3 regions of the Dechloromonas aromatica RCB genome follow, and region 3 is predicted to be linked to each of the others. Evidence: predicted binding sites of a transcription regulator. Region 3 holds the regulator's gene; each other region holds the start of a gene.
What was found. Region 3 encodes HrcA, which represses chaperone genes, less so after heat shock. Its sites were predicted from a motif close to TNTTAGCACTCNNNGNCNNNGAGTGCTAANA; they were not measured.
Positions count from the first base shown of each region.

Region 1: DARO_RS02215 (co-chaperone GroES) is a predicted target of HrcA. The motif match lies at 2,649-2,679, and genes of this name have one in related genera.
Region 2: rpoH (RNA polymerase sigma factor RpoH) is a predicted target of HrcA. The motif match lies at 2,165-2,195, and genes of this name have one in related genera.

Region 1 is NC_007298.1:466,661-470,964, reverse strand. It holds gene DARO_RS02230 (cation acetate symporter) at 1-53, opposite strand, end outside; gene DARO_RS02225 (DUF485 domain-containing protein) at 55-363, opposite strand; gene groL (chaperonin GroEL) at 579-2,231, opposite strand; gene DARO_RS02215 (co-chaperone GroES) at 2,272-2,562, opposite strand; gene DARO_RS21480 (diguanylate cyclase domain-containing protein) at 2,799-4,304, opposite strand, start outside.
Region 2 is NC_007298.1:4,127,315-4,131,618, reverse strand. It holds gene napG (ferredoxin-type protein NapG) at 1-217, shown strand, start outside; gene napH (quinol dehydrogenase ferredoxin subunit NapH) at 214-1,119, shown strand; gene rpoH (RNA polymerase sigma factor RpoH) at 1,272-2,132, opposite strand; gene katG (catalase/peroxidase HPI) at 2,905-4,304, shown strand, end outside.
Region 3 is NC_007298.1:1,006,512-1,010,815, forward strand. It holds gene DARO_RS04835 (SPM autocatalytic domain-containing protein) at 1-485, opposite strand, end outside; gene trxC (thioredoxin TrxC) at 542-985, opposite strand; gene hemH (ferrochelatase) at 1,037-2,140, opposite strand; gene hrcA (heat-inducible transcriptional repressor HrcA) at 2,140-3,168, opposite strand; gene DARO_RS04855 (NAD kinase) at 3,216-4,145, shown strand; gene recN (DNA repair protein RecN) at 4,145-4,304, shown strand, end outside.

The DNA of each region.
Region 1 (4,304 bases), 540 kb from region 3:
CCGGCAACCGCCATGGCCAGAAGGCCAGCAAGAATTTTGGTGAATTTAGTCATCTTACTTCTGTGCCTCCCGAATGATGGCTTCGTTGGTCTCGTCAAACTCGCTATTGGCGCGGCGAACGTAGATCCAGGTGAGGAGGATGGTGAAGGCGATGACGCCAACGCCGAGCGGAACACCGAGGCTGGTGGTCATGCCGGCACCCAGCTTGGTAGCCAGGAACGCTGGGTCATAGGCGACCAGCACGATGAAGCCGTAATAAGCGGCGGCACTGATGATAGCCATGATGATCGAGTATCGACTGCGCATGGCAATAAACTCGTGGAACTTCGGGTTCGCGGTGACCCGATCTAGTGTGTCTTGCATTGATTTGCTCCTCAGATTTTGTTTATAGAGGCATTGCTGCGAAGCGTAATTTAGGCGCGGCGTCTTACAGCTAACTTACAGCGCGTAATCAATTCCGAAACGTTTAATTCGATTAATTCAACATACTTAAAAATTGGCATTTATCTGCTTTTTTTGCCAACAAAAAGCCCCGCACAAGGCGGGGCTTTCGTTGAGCTTGAAGGCTCAGCAGGACATTACATGCCCATGCCGCCCATGCCGCCCATACCACCCATGCCGCCCATGTCAGGCATGCCGCCGGCCGGCTTGTCTTCAGCCAGCTCAGCAACCATGCATTCGGTGGTCAGCATCAGGCCGGCTACGGAAGCGGCGTTCTGCAGTGCGGTGCGGGTGACCTTGGTCGGGTCCAGCACGCCCATTTCAACCATGTCGCCGTACTCGCCGGTGGAAGCGTTGTAACCGTAGTTACCCTTGCCACGCTGCACCTTGTCGACCACGACCGACGGCTCGTCGCCAGCGTTGGCAACGATTTCGCGGAGCGGCTGTTCCATGGCACGGAGAACGATCTTGATGCCGGCATCCTGATCGTGGTTGTCACCCTTCAGCTTGCCAACGGCAGCGCGGGCACGGATCAGGGCAACGCCGCCGCCGGCGACGATACCTTCTTCCACAGCAGCGCGGGTAGCGTGCAGGGCATCTTCAACGCGGGCCTTCTTTTCCTTCATTTCGACTTCGGTAGCTGCGCCGACCTTGATGACGGCAACGCCGCCAGCCAGCTTGGCAACACGTTCCTGCAGCTTTTCCTTGTCGTAATCGGAGGTCGCTTCTTCGATCTGGATACGGATCTGCTTGACGCGAGCTTCGATGGCAGCAGCTTCGCCGGCACCGTCGATGATGGTGGTGTTTTCCTTGGCGACTTCGATGCGCTTGGCCTGGCCCAGATCCTTCAGGACAGCCTTTTCCAGCGTCAGGCCGGTTTCTTCAGCGATGACGGTACCGCCGGTCAGGATAGCGATGTCTTCCAGCATGGCCTTGCGACGATCGCCGAAGCCAGGAGCCTTGACGGCAACGGTCTTCAGGATGCCACGGATGTTGTTGACGACCAGGGTAGCCAGGGCTTCGCCATCGACATCTTCAGCGATGATCAGCAGCGGACGGCCGGCCTTGGCAACTTGTTCCAGGATCGGCAGCAGGTCGCGGATGTTGGAGATCTTCTTGTCGAAGAGCAGGACGAACGGGTTTTCGAGCAGGGCTTGCTGCTTGTCACCGTTGTTGATGAAGTACGGGGACAGGTAGCCGCGGTCGAATTGCATACCTTCGACGACGTCCAGTTCGTTGGCCAGGGACTTGCCGTCTTCAACGGTGATGACGCCTTCCTTGCCGACCTTTTCCATGGCATTGGCGATGATTTCGCCGATGTCGGAATCGGAGTTGGCGGAAATGGAGCCAACCTGGGCGATTTCCTTGGTGGTCGTACAGGGCTTGGAGAAAGCCTGCAGTTCAGCGATGGTGGCAACCACAGCCTTGTCGATACCGCGCTTCAGGTCCATCGGGTTCATGCCGGCGGCAACGAACTTCATGCCTTCGCGAACGATGGACTGGGCCAGCACAGTGGCGGTCGTGGTGCCATCACCGGCGATATCGGAGGTCTTGGAAGCGACTTCCTTGACCATCTGGGCGCCCATGTTGGCGAACTTGTCTTTCAGTTCGATTTCCTTGGCGACAGAAACGCCGTCCTTGGTGACGGTCGGGCCGCCGAAGGAGCGCTCGAGCACGACATTGCGACCCTTGGGGCCGAGGGTAACCTTGACTGCGTCTGCCAGGATGTTGATGCCTTCGACCATGCGGGCGCGGGCGGAATCACCGAATTTGACTTCTTTAGCTGCCATTTAATAGCTCCTGAATTCTGTAGATTGAAAGGCTTGGCGCTTAAGCGACCAGAACGCCCATGATGTCTTCTTCACGCATGACCAGGACTTCCTGACCATCGACCTTGACGGCCTGGCCGGCGTACTTGCCGAACAGAACACGGTCACCCACCTTGACGTCGAGAGCGATCTGCTTGCCGTTGTCGTCACGCTTGCCCGGGCCGACGGCCAGAACTTCGCCCTGATCCGGCTTTTCACCGGCGGAATCGGGAATGACGATGCCGGATGCAGTGGTGCGCTCGGCTTCAACGCGCTTGACGATCACTCGGTCGTGCAAAGGACGGATATTCATAAAACTGACTCCTGAAAATGAGTTGCGACAAACTGGAAATTGGCCGGTTACGCGAAAGCGCAGTGCCGGGACCGAGACGGAAGCACTATTAGCACTCGTCGCCGGTGAGTGCTAATAATAGGGGCGGAACCTTCCTATTTCAAGAGGCCGTTACGCAAAAACGCGGATTGAACCCGACCTGCCCCATTTGGCAGCGGGTTGACCGGCGGCACTTTCCCCGACGCCGAGGCGGAAAATTAGTGGCCAGGCGGCACGTACAAGCGATAGCCGTTACGTCCGGATTGCTTGACTGAATAGAGAGCCGCATCGGCGCTGGCCCGGATCGCTTCCAGATCTTCGCCGTGGCGCGGATAAATGGCCACCCCGACGCTGGTCGAAATATTGATCGTGCCGGCCGACAGGAGAAACGGTCGAACCATCGTCTCGACGACGCGCTGCGCCACTTCTTCAATCTCGGACTGACTGCCAGTCTTGGGCAGAATGACGGCGAACTCGTCCCCCCCCAGGCGGGCCACCGTATCCGACTGGCGTACGGCCTGCGTCAGCCGATGGCTGGCCTCAATCAGTAACTCGTCACCAGCGGCATGGCCAAGCGTGTCGTTCACGATCTTGAAATGATCGAGGTCGATGTAAAGCAAGGCAAATTCCTCGCTATAGCGTCGGGCGTGGGTCAGCGCCACCTGCAAGCGGTCATAGAACAGGGTGCGGTTCGGCAAATCGGTCAGGGGATCGCTTTGCGCCCGATGGCGGAGCAGTTCCTCGACCTCCTTGCGCTGGGTGATATCGATGAAGGTCGCCACATGGCGGCCACCACTCTCTACACCCTCGCCACGAATCGCCGAAATTGCCAGCCAGACGACGTAGACTGTCCCGTCCGGACGACGATTCCAGATCTCCCCGGCCCAGTGCCCCTCTTTTTCCAGGGTTTCCCACATTTCGCGGAAAAAGCCGCTCTCATGCCGACCCGAACCAAGGAGACTGGGATCCTTGCCCAATACTTCCTGTGGCCGGTAGCCCGTAATGGCCGAAAAAGCAGGATTGACCTGAATGATCCGATTCTGGGCATCGGTCACCACAATGCCTTCGGCGGCATTCTCCATAACGGCCGCCGAAATCTGCAGCGCCCGTTCGTTTGCCAGGCGGTTGGTCACATCATGCACACTGAGCACCCATTGTGGATACTCCGAAGCACTCTCGATGCGCGCCACGTGGACATCGCCGACCCGGACCTGGGAACCGTCCAAACGGCAAAAATGGGCACGTACCGTGGGCGAAACAGGTTCGCCGCGTGCGCGACGGGCCAGCCGCTCGGCCACCATGCTGCGATCCTGCTGGCAAACAAAATCAAGGATCGGCCGATCAATCATTTGACTGGGTGCAAGCCCCACCAGAGCAGCCCCCTGCTCATTGGCAAACACAATGACAAAATTCGGCGCCTGCATGATCAGAATGGCGTTTTGACTGGTTTCGATGACCGAGCGATAGCGTGCTTCGCTTTCTGAAATCTGGATTTCCTTCCGCTTGCGCTCAGCCACCTCCCCAATCAATTGCTCGTTGGCAGAGGAAAGCGCCTGGGTCCGCTCGGCAATCAACTTTTCCTGCCCGGCCGTGACCGCTTTCAGGTGCAGAAAATGCTGGCGTGAGCGCCTGATCACGAAATGCATCAGTAGCGCAAACATCAATGCCCCGGCACCGAAGACCAGCATTATTCGGCGCCGCTGATCGCGACGAACCGAGAGGAT
Region 2 (4,304 bases), 1.4 Mb from region 3:
CCACTACCGTGTCGGCTGGGAAGAGCAGAAGAAGGCAGGCCATTCGTTGATCGATGAATCCAAGATGATCGATCTGCCGGATCGGATGCCCGAAGGTACGGTGTTGCCTGGTCACTACGATCCGGCCTCCGGTCACACCGAAACGATGCGTGGCGTGGCCGGCAGCGAGGCGGGCGTCATTCCGAGCCATCCGCCCGGGCTGGGGGGTAAGCCATGAGCCAGATGGGCAACAAGAAGCGCATTGGCGCCGAAGCCGTCGAGGAAAAGGGCTGGTTGCGCGCCCACAAGTGGCTAATCCTGCGTCGTCTGTCGCAGTTCGGTATCCTTGCCCTGTTCCTGCTCGGCCCGCTCGCCGGCATCTGGATCGTCAAGGGCAACCTCAACTACAGCTATACGCTGAATTTCTTGCCGCTGACCGATCCCTACGTTGCGCTGCAATCGCTGATGACTGGTCATGTGCCGGAAAAACAGGGCCTGATCGGCGTCGCCATTGCCTTGGTTTTCTATTTTTTGGTTGGTGGGCGGGTCTATTGCAGCTGGGTTTGCCCGGTTAACGTCGTGACCGACGCGGCGGGCTGGCTGCGTGACCGTCTGGGGATCAAGGGTGCTGGCAGCCTGTCGGCTCGCACGCGCTACTGGATACTCGGCATGACCCTGCTCGGTTCGGCGCTGACCGGTGTGGTGCTGTGGGAGCTGATCAATCCGGTCTCGATGCTGCATCGTGGGCTGATCTTCGGCCTTGGCTCGGCATGGATGATCGTCATCGCCATTTTCCTGTTCGACCTGTTCGTGATGAATCGTGCCTGGTGCGGCCGCCTTTGCCCGGTTGGTGCTTTCTACAGCCTGATTGGCCGCTGGAGCCCGTTGCGTGTCTCGGCCGCGAAGCGCACGGCATGCAACGATTGCATGGATTGTTTCGAGGTCTGCCCTGAGCCGCAGGTGATTCGTCCCGCCCTGAAGGGGGAGGATAAGGGCGTTGGCCCGGTCATTCTGGCACCGAGTTGCACCAATTGCGGTCGTTGTATCGATGTCTGCTCGAAGGAGGTCTTTTCCTTCGGGTTGCGCATCAATAACCCGACTTCGACGGCTGCCGCCATGGCTCAGCCCGAAGCCAAATGATGTTCGAATCTTGGCGTTACGGCGGTCGATCAGGCGCCGGAAGCTAAAGAATACATGGGCAGCAAACCGCAGCCAGGAAAAAGAACAGAGCGGACAGCCTGGAAAAACAAAGGGGAGCCTCGGCTCCCCTTTCTGTTGGTAACGAGTTGCTGTCAGGCCGTAGCGAGTACGCCGCGCATCTTTTGCAGCGCCTTGACCTCGATCTGGCGAATCCGCTCGGCGGAAACGTCGAATTCGTCCGCCAGATCATGCAGCGTGGCCGTTTCGCCATCGTGCAGCCAGCGTGCTTCGATGATGCGGCGGCTGCGCGGGTCGAGTGCTTCGAGCGCTTCGTGCAGGCCTTCGTCCTGCAGGCGGGCGATGGCCTTGTTTTCCAGCACGCGGGTCGGTTCGTAGCGCGAGTCGGCCAGATAGTCGATCGGGGCAAATGCTTCTTCGCCATCGTCCGGATTGCCATCCAGCGCGATGTCGCGACCGGACAAGCGGGTTTCCATCTCGACGACTTCGTCCTGCTTGACGCCCAGGCGAGCCGCAACTTCGGCCGCTTGTGTGCCGGACAGCGTATCGATGCCTTCGTAGCCGCTCTTCATGCTGCGCAGATTGAAGAACAGCTTGCGCTGGGCCTTGGTGGTCGCGACTTTGACGAGGCGCCAGTTTTTCAGGATGTACTCATGAATCTCGGCCTTGATCCAGTGCATGGCAAACGAGACCAGACGCACACCGCGCGACGGGTCGAAGCGCTTGACCGCCTTCATCAGGCCGATGTTGCCTTCCTGAATCAGATCGGCATGCGGCAGACCGTAACCCAGATAGCCACGGGCAATGGAGATGACGAGACGTAAATGGGAGAGCACAAGCTGACGCGCGGCCTCCACATCGCCATCATTGTGGAGACGCTCGGCCAGCCGGGACTCCTCGGCCTCGGTCAGCATCGGATAACGGTTCGCTGCCTGAATATAGGCATCGATATTCCCGACGGACGAGGGGATGGGAAGCGCCAAGGCGTAGGTCATAGCGTAATTTCCTCCTTCAAGGTACAACTTCATTTTAGCACTCGCTGCATAAGAGTGCTAAGGCTGAAAAAAGTTTCGCGACAAAAGTATCTTCGGTGCCAATTAAGTCTGAGACAGAACAATAAAGTCCGAGCCAGCGGCGAATAGCGTCAGTTGGCATTTCCATTCATCAGATCAGGCGGCTTTCGTTGTGAAACCTGAGTCCATCTGACGGGCGCCCTTCTCCCCTTGTCCGACAGGCTGTTCACTGGCCTGCAGGCACTAATCCTGAACGTGTGGCTAACAGACGGGCCGCTGCGGCCGATCCATGCAACTGAAACCATGCGCCTGACCTGAAATCAAATGCACAGCTATTTCTCTTGGCAAAACGGGCTCTTTCGAAAGCAGCCCTAAAGTCCATCTATGGAATAAAGCTATCGGACAAATGCAATCAATTTATTGGAGCTATTTTTCAGCCAAACCTAAACTGAGTTCATCAAGTCGCTCCAGACAGATTTCAGGCGCCAGGTAACCCGCCGGAACGTGAGAAATCCTCTGACTTTACCCATCCGGCGAAGAACGACTTCCACTCAATCGCGCTATCAAGGAATGATCATGACCACCAAGCTCGACAAGGTTCTATATACCGCCAAAACACATACCACCAGTGGCCGTGATGGCCGAGCCATATCCGATGATGGACTGGCCAACGATCAATAAAATCCAAATTGAATAACAATGCAGTGCAGTATCACCTTATTGCCCGATTAATCCTGGATTGATGGAGAAACCCATGAGCAACGAACAGAAATGCCCATTTTCTGGAACACATGGTGCCCGCACGACGGTTGGCACCCAATCCAATCGTGACTGGTGGCCTAAGGTGTTGAACCTCAACATCCTCCACCAGCACGCACCTGCCGCCAATCCGATGGATGCGGATTTCGACTATTCCGAAACCTTCAAGACGCTCGATTTCGGCGCCCTGAAGCAGGATCTCTACGCGTTGATGACCACGTCCCAGGATTGGTGGCCAGCCGACTGGGGCCACTATGGCGGACTTTTCATTCGCATGGCCTGGCATAGTGCCGGCACTTATCGCACTGGCGATGGGCGCGGTGGTGCGGGGACCGGCAACCAGCGTTTCGCCCCGATCAACAGCTGGCCGGACAATGGCAACCTGGACAAGGCGCGCCGCCTGCTCTGGCCAATCAAGCAGAAGTACGGCAACAAGATTTCCTGGGCTGACCTGATGATCCTCGCCGGCAACTGTGCGCTTGAATCGATGGGCTTCAAGACCTTCGGCTTCGGTGGTGGCCGTGTCGATATCTGGCAACCGGAAGAAGACATCTACTGGGGCGCCGAGCGGGAATGGCTGGCAACCAGCGACAAACCCAACAGTCGCTACTCTGGTGAGCGCAATCTGGACAATCCGCTGGCTGCCGTGCAGATGGGCCTCATCTACGTCAATCCGGAAGGCCCGGATGGCAATCCCGACCCGGTCGCTTCCGGGCGCGACATTCGTGAAACCTTTGCCCGCATGGCCATGAACGATGAAGAAACGGTCGCCTTGACCGCCGGTGGCCACACCTTCGGCAAGGCCCACGGCGCTGGCGACCCTGCCCTGGTCGGTCCTGAGCCGGAGGCCGCGCCAATCGAGGAACAGGGCTTGGGCTGGATCAACAAGTTCGGTTCCGGCAAGGGGATACATGCGACCACCAGCGGCATCGAAGGTGCCTGGAAGCCAAACCCGACGAAATGGGATAACGGCTACTTCGACATGTTGTTCGGTTACGAGTGGGAGCTGACCCGGAGCCCGGCTGGCGCCAAGCAGTGGGTGGCCAAGGACTGCAAGCCGGAACACCTGATTCCGGATGCTCACGACCCGAGCAAGAAACATCCGCCAATGATGACGACCGCTGACCTGGCGATGCGCTTTGACCCGATTTACGGGCCTATCTCGCGCCGCTTTCACCAGGATCCGGCTGCCTTCGCCGATGCATTCGCCCGTGCCTGGTTCAAGCTCACCCATCGTGACCTAGGACCCAAGGCACGCTACCTCGGACCGGAAGTCCCGGCCGAAGACCTGGTCTGGCAGGACCCGATCCCGGCAGTCGATCATCCGTTGATTGAGGTGACCGATGTCGCCAGCCTCAAGGCCAAGTTGCTCGCCTCCGGCCTGTCGACCGCCGA
Region 3 (4,304 bases):
ATTGCCCTGCCGTCAGCGGTTGTTACCGTGCCGCTGGCCGAGAAACTGGTCTGCTCGGTCTCGGTATAGGACTCGTGATAATCGTACTCGACACCATATCCGGCGGGGCGAACTGCCTCGGGACTGCTGGCGCCAGGAGGCGCCGTGACGGCGGGTGCCGCTTGCTCCGAGTGCAGTTCGCTGGCGTTGAAGACCTTGATCTGGCGTCCGGTCAGCAATTCCATCAAGGACCGGATCAGTTTCAGCTTCGGGTCATTGTCGATCTCTTCGTTTCCGGTCTCGTTCGTTGCGCGGGCACCGCTGGCAGCCTTTCCGGCGTCGGAAAGTGTCACGCTATCGGTGATTTGGGGGCGATTTGTCTGGCCTTCATCGCTAAAGGCCGGGCGGCGCGGGCCAACCCACATCTTCAGCGATTCGCTGACCTCATGCTGCTGCGAACTGGCGTGTGATGAGGCCAACTGCAGGCTGGCACTGGTGATTTTCATGGTGGCCTCCGCGAAGTGTGTTTCGACACACTGTTAACGGCAGCCGGCGACGGAAGTTAAGACTTGTAAAGATGCGGCTGTAGCCAGCGTTTCAGCGATCCGAGGTCGAGCGCGCCGCTCTGGCGGGCGATTTCGCGACCGTTCAAAAAGACAGCCAGCGTGGGAATGCTGCGAATATTGAAGCGGGCAGCCAGTTGTTGCTCGGCTTCGGTGTTGACCTTGACCAGTCGGGCGTAAGGTTCGAGGTCGATGGCGGCTTGATGGAAGGTCGGTGCCATCGTCCGGCATGGCCCGCACCACGGCGCCCAGAAATCGACGACGACCGGCAGATCGTTGCGCGATAGGTGGCGGTCGAAGTTTGCGGCGTTCAGTTCCAGCGGTTCACCGGTGAACAGGGGCTGCTTGCATTGGCCGCAGTTCGGCGCATCGCCCAGCTTCGCGGCTGGAATGCGATTGACCGCAGCGCAGTGCGGGCAGACGAGGTGCAGGTTTTCGGACATCTCAGGCTCCAAATATCAGGTTGTCCTGATATTTGTGCCATCTGACGAATTTCAAGCCCGGGCGCCGAATTTGAAGGCTTCTCGGGCGCTGGTTTCCAGTGCGTGCGGGTCGAAGGCAGTCTTGGTTGACCAGCCGCCGAGATGCTGCTCGGCGATGTCAGCCAGTGCCTTGATCCAGGCGTCGTCTTCGTTCAGTGCGGGAATGTAGTGATATTCCTTGCCACCGGCTTTCAGGAAATCGTCGCGGCCTTCCTGTGCGATTTCTTCCAGCGTCTCCAGGCAGTCGGCGACAAAGCCGGGGCAGATCACATCGACGCGGCGGACGCCTTTGCTACCCCATTCATGCAGCGTCGGCGCGGTGTAGGGCTGCAGCCATTCGGCTTTGCCGAAGCGTGACTGGAAGCAGATCTGGAATTGTTCCGGCTTGAGGTTCAGGCGCTCGGCTAGCAGGCGGCCGGTCTTGTGGCATTCGCAGAAATAGGGGTCGCCGAGATCCAGGCTGCGCTTGGGCAGGCCGTGGAAACTGATCAGCAGTCGGTCGTTGTCGCCCAACGATCCGTTGGTTTGCCAGTGCTGACGAACCGATTTTTCGAGGGCAGCCAGATAGCCTTCGTGGTCATGGAAGTTCCGGACAAAGCGCATTTCTGGCTGATTGCGGATTTTAGTCAGCCAGTTGGCCGCTTCATCCACGACAGTGGCCGTTGTGCTCGCGGCGTATTGCGGGTACATCGGCACCAGCAGGATGCGCTTGGCCCCTTCGGCCTTCAGGTGGGCGAGGACCTCCGGAATCGACGGCGATCCGTAGCGCATGGCCGAGGTTACAGTCAGGTGATGGCCGCGCTGGCCTAGCAGGCCCTTTAGCAACTTGGCTTGGCGCTCGGTATGGACGCGTAATGGCGAACCTTCCGGCATCCAGACCGAGGCGTATTTGGCGGCTGATTTCTTGGGCCGGATATTGAGAATGATGCCGTTGAGGATCAGCCACCAGACCGGCTTGGGAATTTCGACGACGCGCGGGTCGGACAGGAACTCCTTGAGATAGCGCTTCAATGCCGGGGCCGTCGGCGCATCCGGTGTGCCGAGATTGACGAGGACGACCGCAGTGGTCGCCGGGTTGCCGTGACGGTGCGGCGGTTCCGGGAGAAAACGGGGCATCAGTTGTCCGATTTGTAGGAGAGGGCGCTGGAGAGCAGGCGGGCGGTAATGTCGACGATGGGGATGACGCGTTCGTAGGCCATGCGGGTTGGTCCGATGACGCCGACCGAGCCGACGACCTGGCCATCCACCGTGTACGGGGCGGCAATGACGCTGCATTCGTCGAGCGTGGCGATCCCCGATTCACCACCGATGAAGATTTGCACGCCTTCAGCACTGTTGGAGATTTCCAGCAGGCGCATCAGGCTGGAACGTTGTTCAAACAGATCGAACAATTCGCGCAAACGCTTCATGTTGGAGGACAGCTCTTCGACATCGAGCAGGTTGCGTTCGCCGGAGATGACGTAGGGCGTTGTGTTTTCGGCCATGGCAGCATCGCCGGCATCAAGCGCCAGGGCCATCAGGGGCTTGATGTCGTCGCGCAGTTGTTTGATTTCCACAGTCAGGCGATGACGAATCTGTTCGAAATCGAGGCCGGCAAAATTCTGGGTCAGGTAATTGGCTGCGCTGACCAACTCGGCTGGGGAATAGACCTTGTCGGTGGTGACGATGCGGTTCTGCACATCACCATCGGCGGTGACGATGATCAGCAGGATGCGTTTTTCCGACAGGCTGAGGAATTCGATCTGGCGAATCCGGCTGCTCTGGCGACGCGGTGCGATGACCACCCCGGCAAAATGGGTCAGGCTGGACAGCAGTTGCGAGGCGCTGGCGATGATCTGGCCCGCGGGACGGCCGTGCAGGGCCTCCTCCATCTCGCCCATCTGGCGGGCTTCAAGCGGTTGCACGGTGAGGAGACTGTCGACGAACAGGCGATAACCGCGGGCTGTCGGAATGCGCCCGGCCGATGTGTGCGGACTGGCAACAAAACCGGCCTCTTCAAGGTCTGCCATCACGTTGCGGATGGTGGCGGGTGACAGGTCGAGGCCGGAAAACTTGGACAGCGCGCGTGACCCCACCGGCTGTCCATCAGCAACGTAGTGTTCGACCAGGGTCTTGAGCAGGGTGCGGGCGCGTTCATCAAGCATGGGGGGATTGTACAAAAAACTGGAGTCGGCGCCGTAACGCGTTTTTTATGCAAGAATTCGACCCCATGAATAGAGGCTTTGCTTCCTACCGCTCCCCCCGGACCATTGCGCTGGTCGGCAAATACCATAGCCTGGAAATTGCCGAGTCACTGCGCCGTCTGGCCGAATATCTCTATGAACGCGGTGTCTCCGTCTTTATCGAACGCGAGACGGCTGAACATATCGGCAAAATTGTCGATCTGTCGCGCTGGGTGACCTGCGGCTTCAACGACATCGGCGCCCATGCCGACCTCGCCATCGTGCTCGGCGGCGACGGCACCATGCTCAACGCGGCGCGCCGGCTGGCGCGTTACTGCGTGCCGCTGGTCGGGGTTAACCAGGGGCGCCTCGGCTTTATGACCGACATTGCTCGCGACGACATGCTGACCTGCATGGACGATCTGCTCGACGGCCGTTTCGCGCCGGAAAACCGGATGCTGCTGGCGGCCGAGGTGACTCGTGATGGCAAGGAAGTCGCCTCGAATATGGCGCTCAACGACGTCGTCGTCGATAAGGGCGCCATCGGCCGGATGATCGAATTCGAATTGTTCATCGATGGCGAATTCATCTACAACCTGCGCTCGGATGGCCTGATCGTCTCGACGCCAACCGGTTCCACCGCATATTCGATGTCCGCCGGCGGTCCGATCCTGAATCCGACCCTGACCGGCATCGCGCTGGTGCCGCTTTGTCCGCATGCCCTGTCGAACCGGCCGATCATCGTCAATGACAACACAGACATCGAGCTGCGCATCGTTAACGCCGACGACCCGCGGGTGCACTTCGACGGTCAGGTCACGCTCGACCTTGAGCGCGGCGACTGCGTCCGTCTGCGCCGTTCCGAACACACCATCTGTTTCCTGCATCCGCCGGGTTACAGTTATTTCGCCATGCTGCGCCAGAAACTGCAGTGGAGCGAACGGCCGAAGGGGCCCTGATGCTGCGCCAACTGACCATTAAAGACTTTGTCATCGTTGATCGGCTGGAGCTTTCGTTTTCAACCGGCTTCGGCGCATTGACCGGTGAAACGGGGGCTGGCAAGTCCATCCTGATTGATGCGCTGGCGCTCACTCTGGGCGAACGGGCTGATGCCGGCG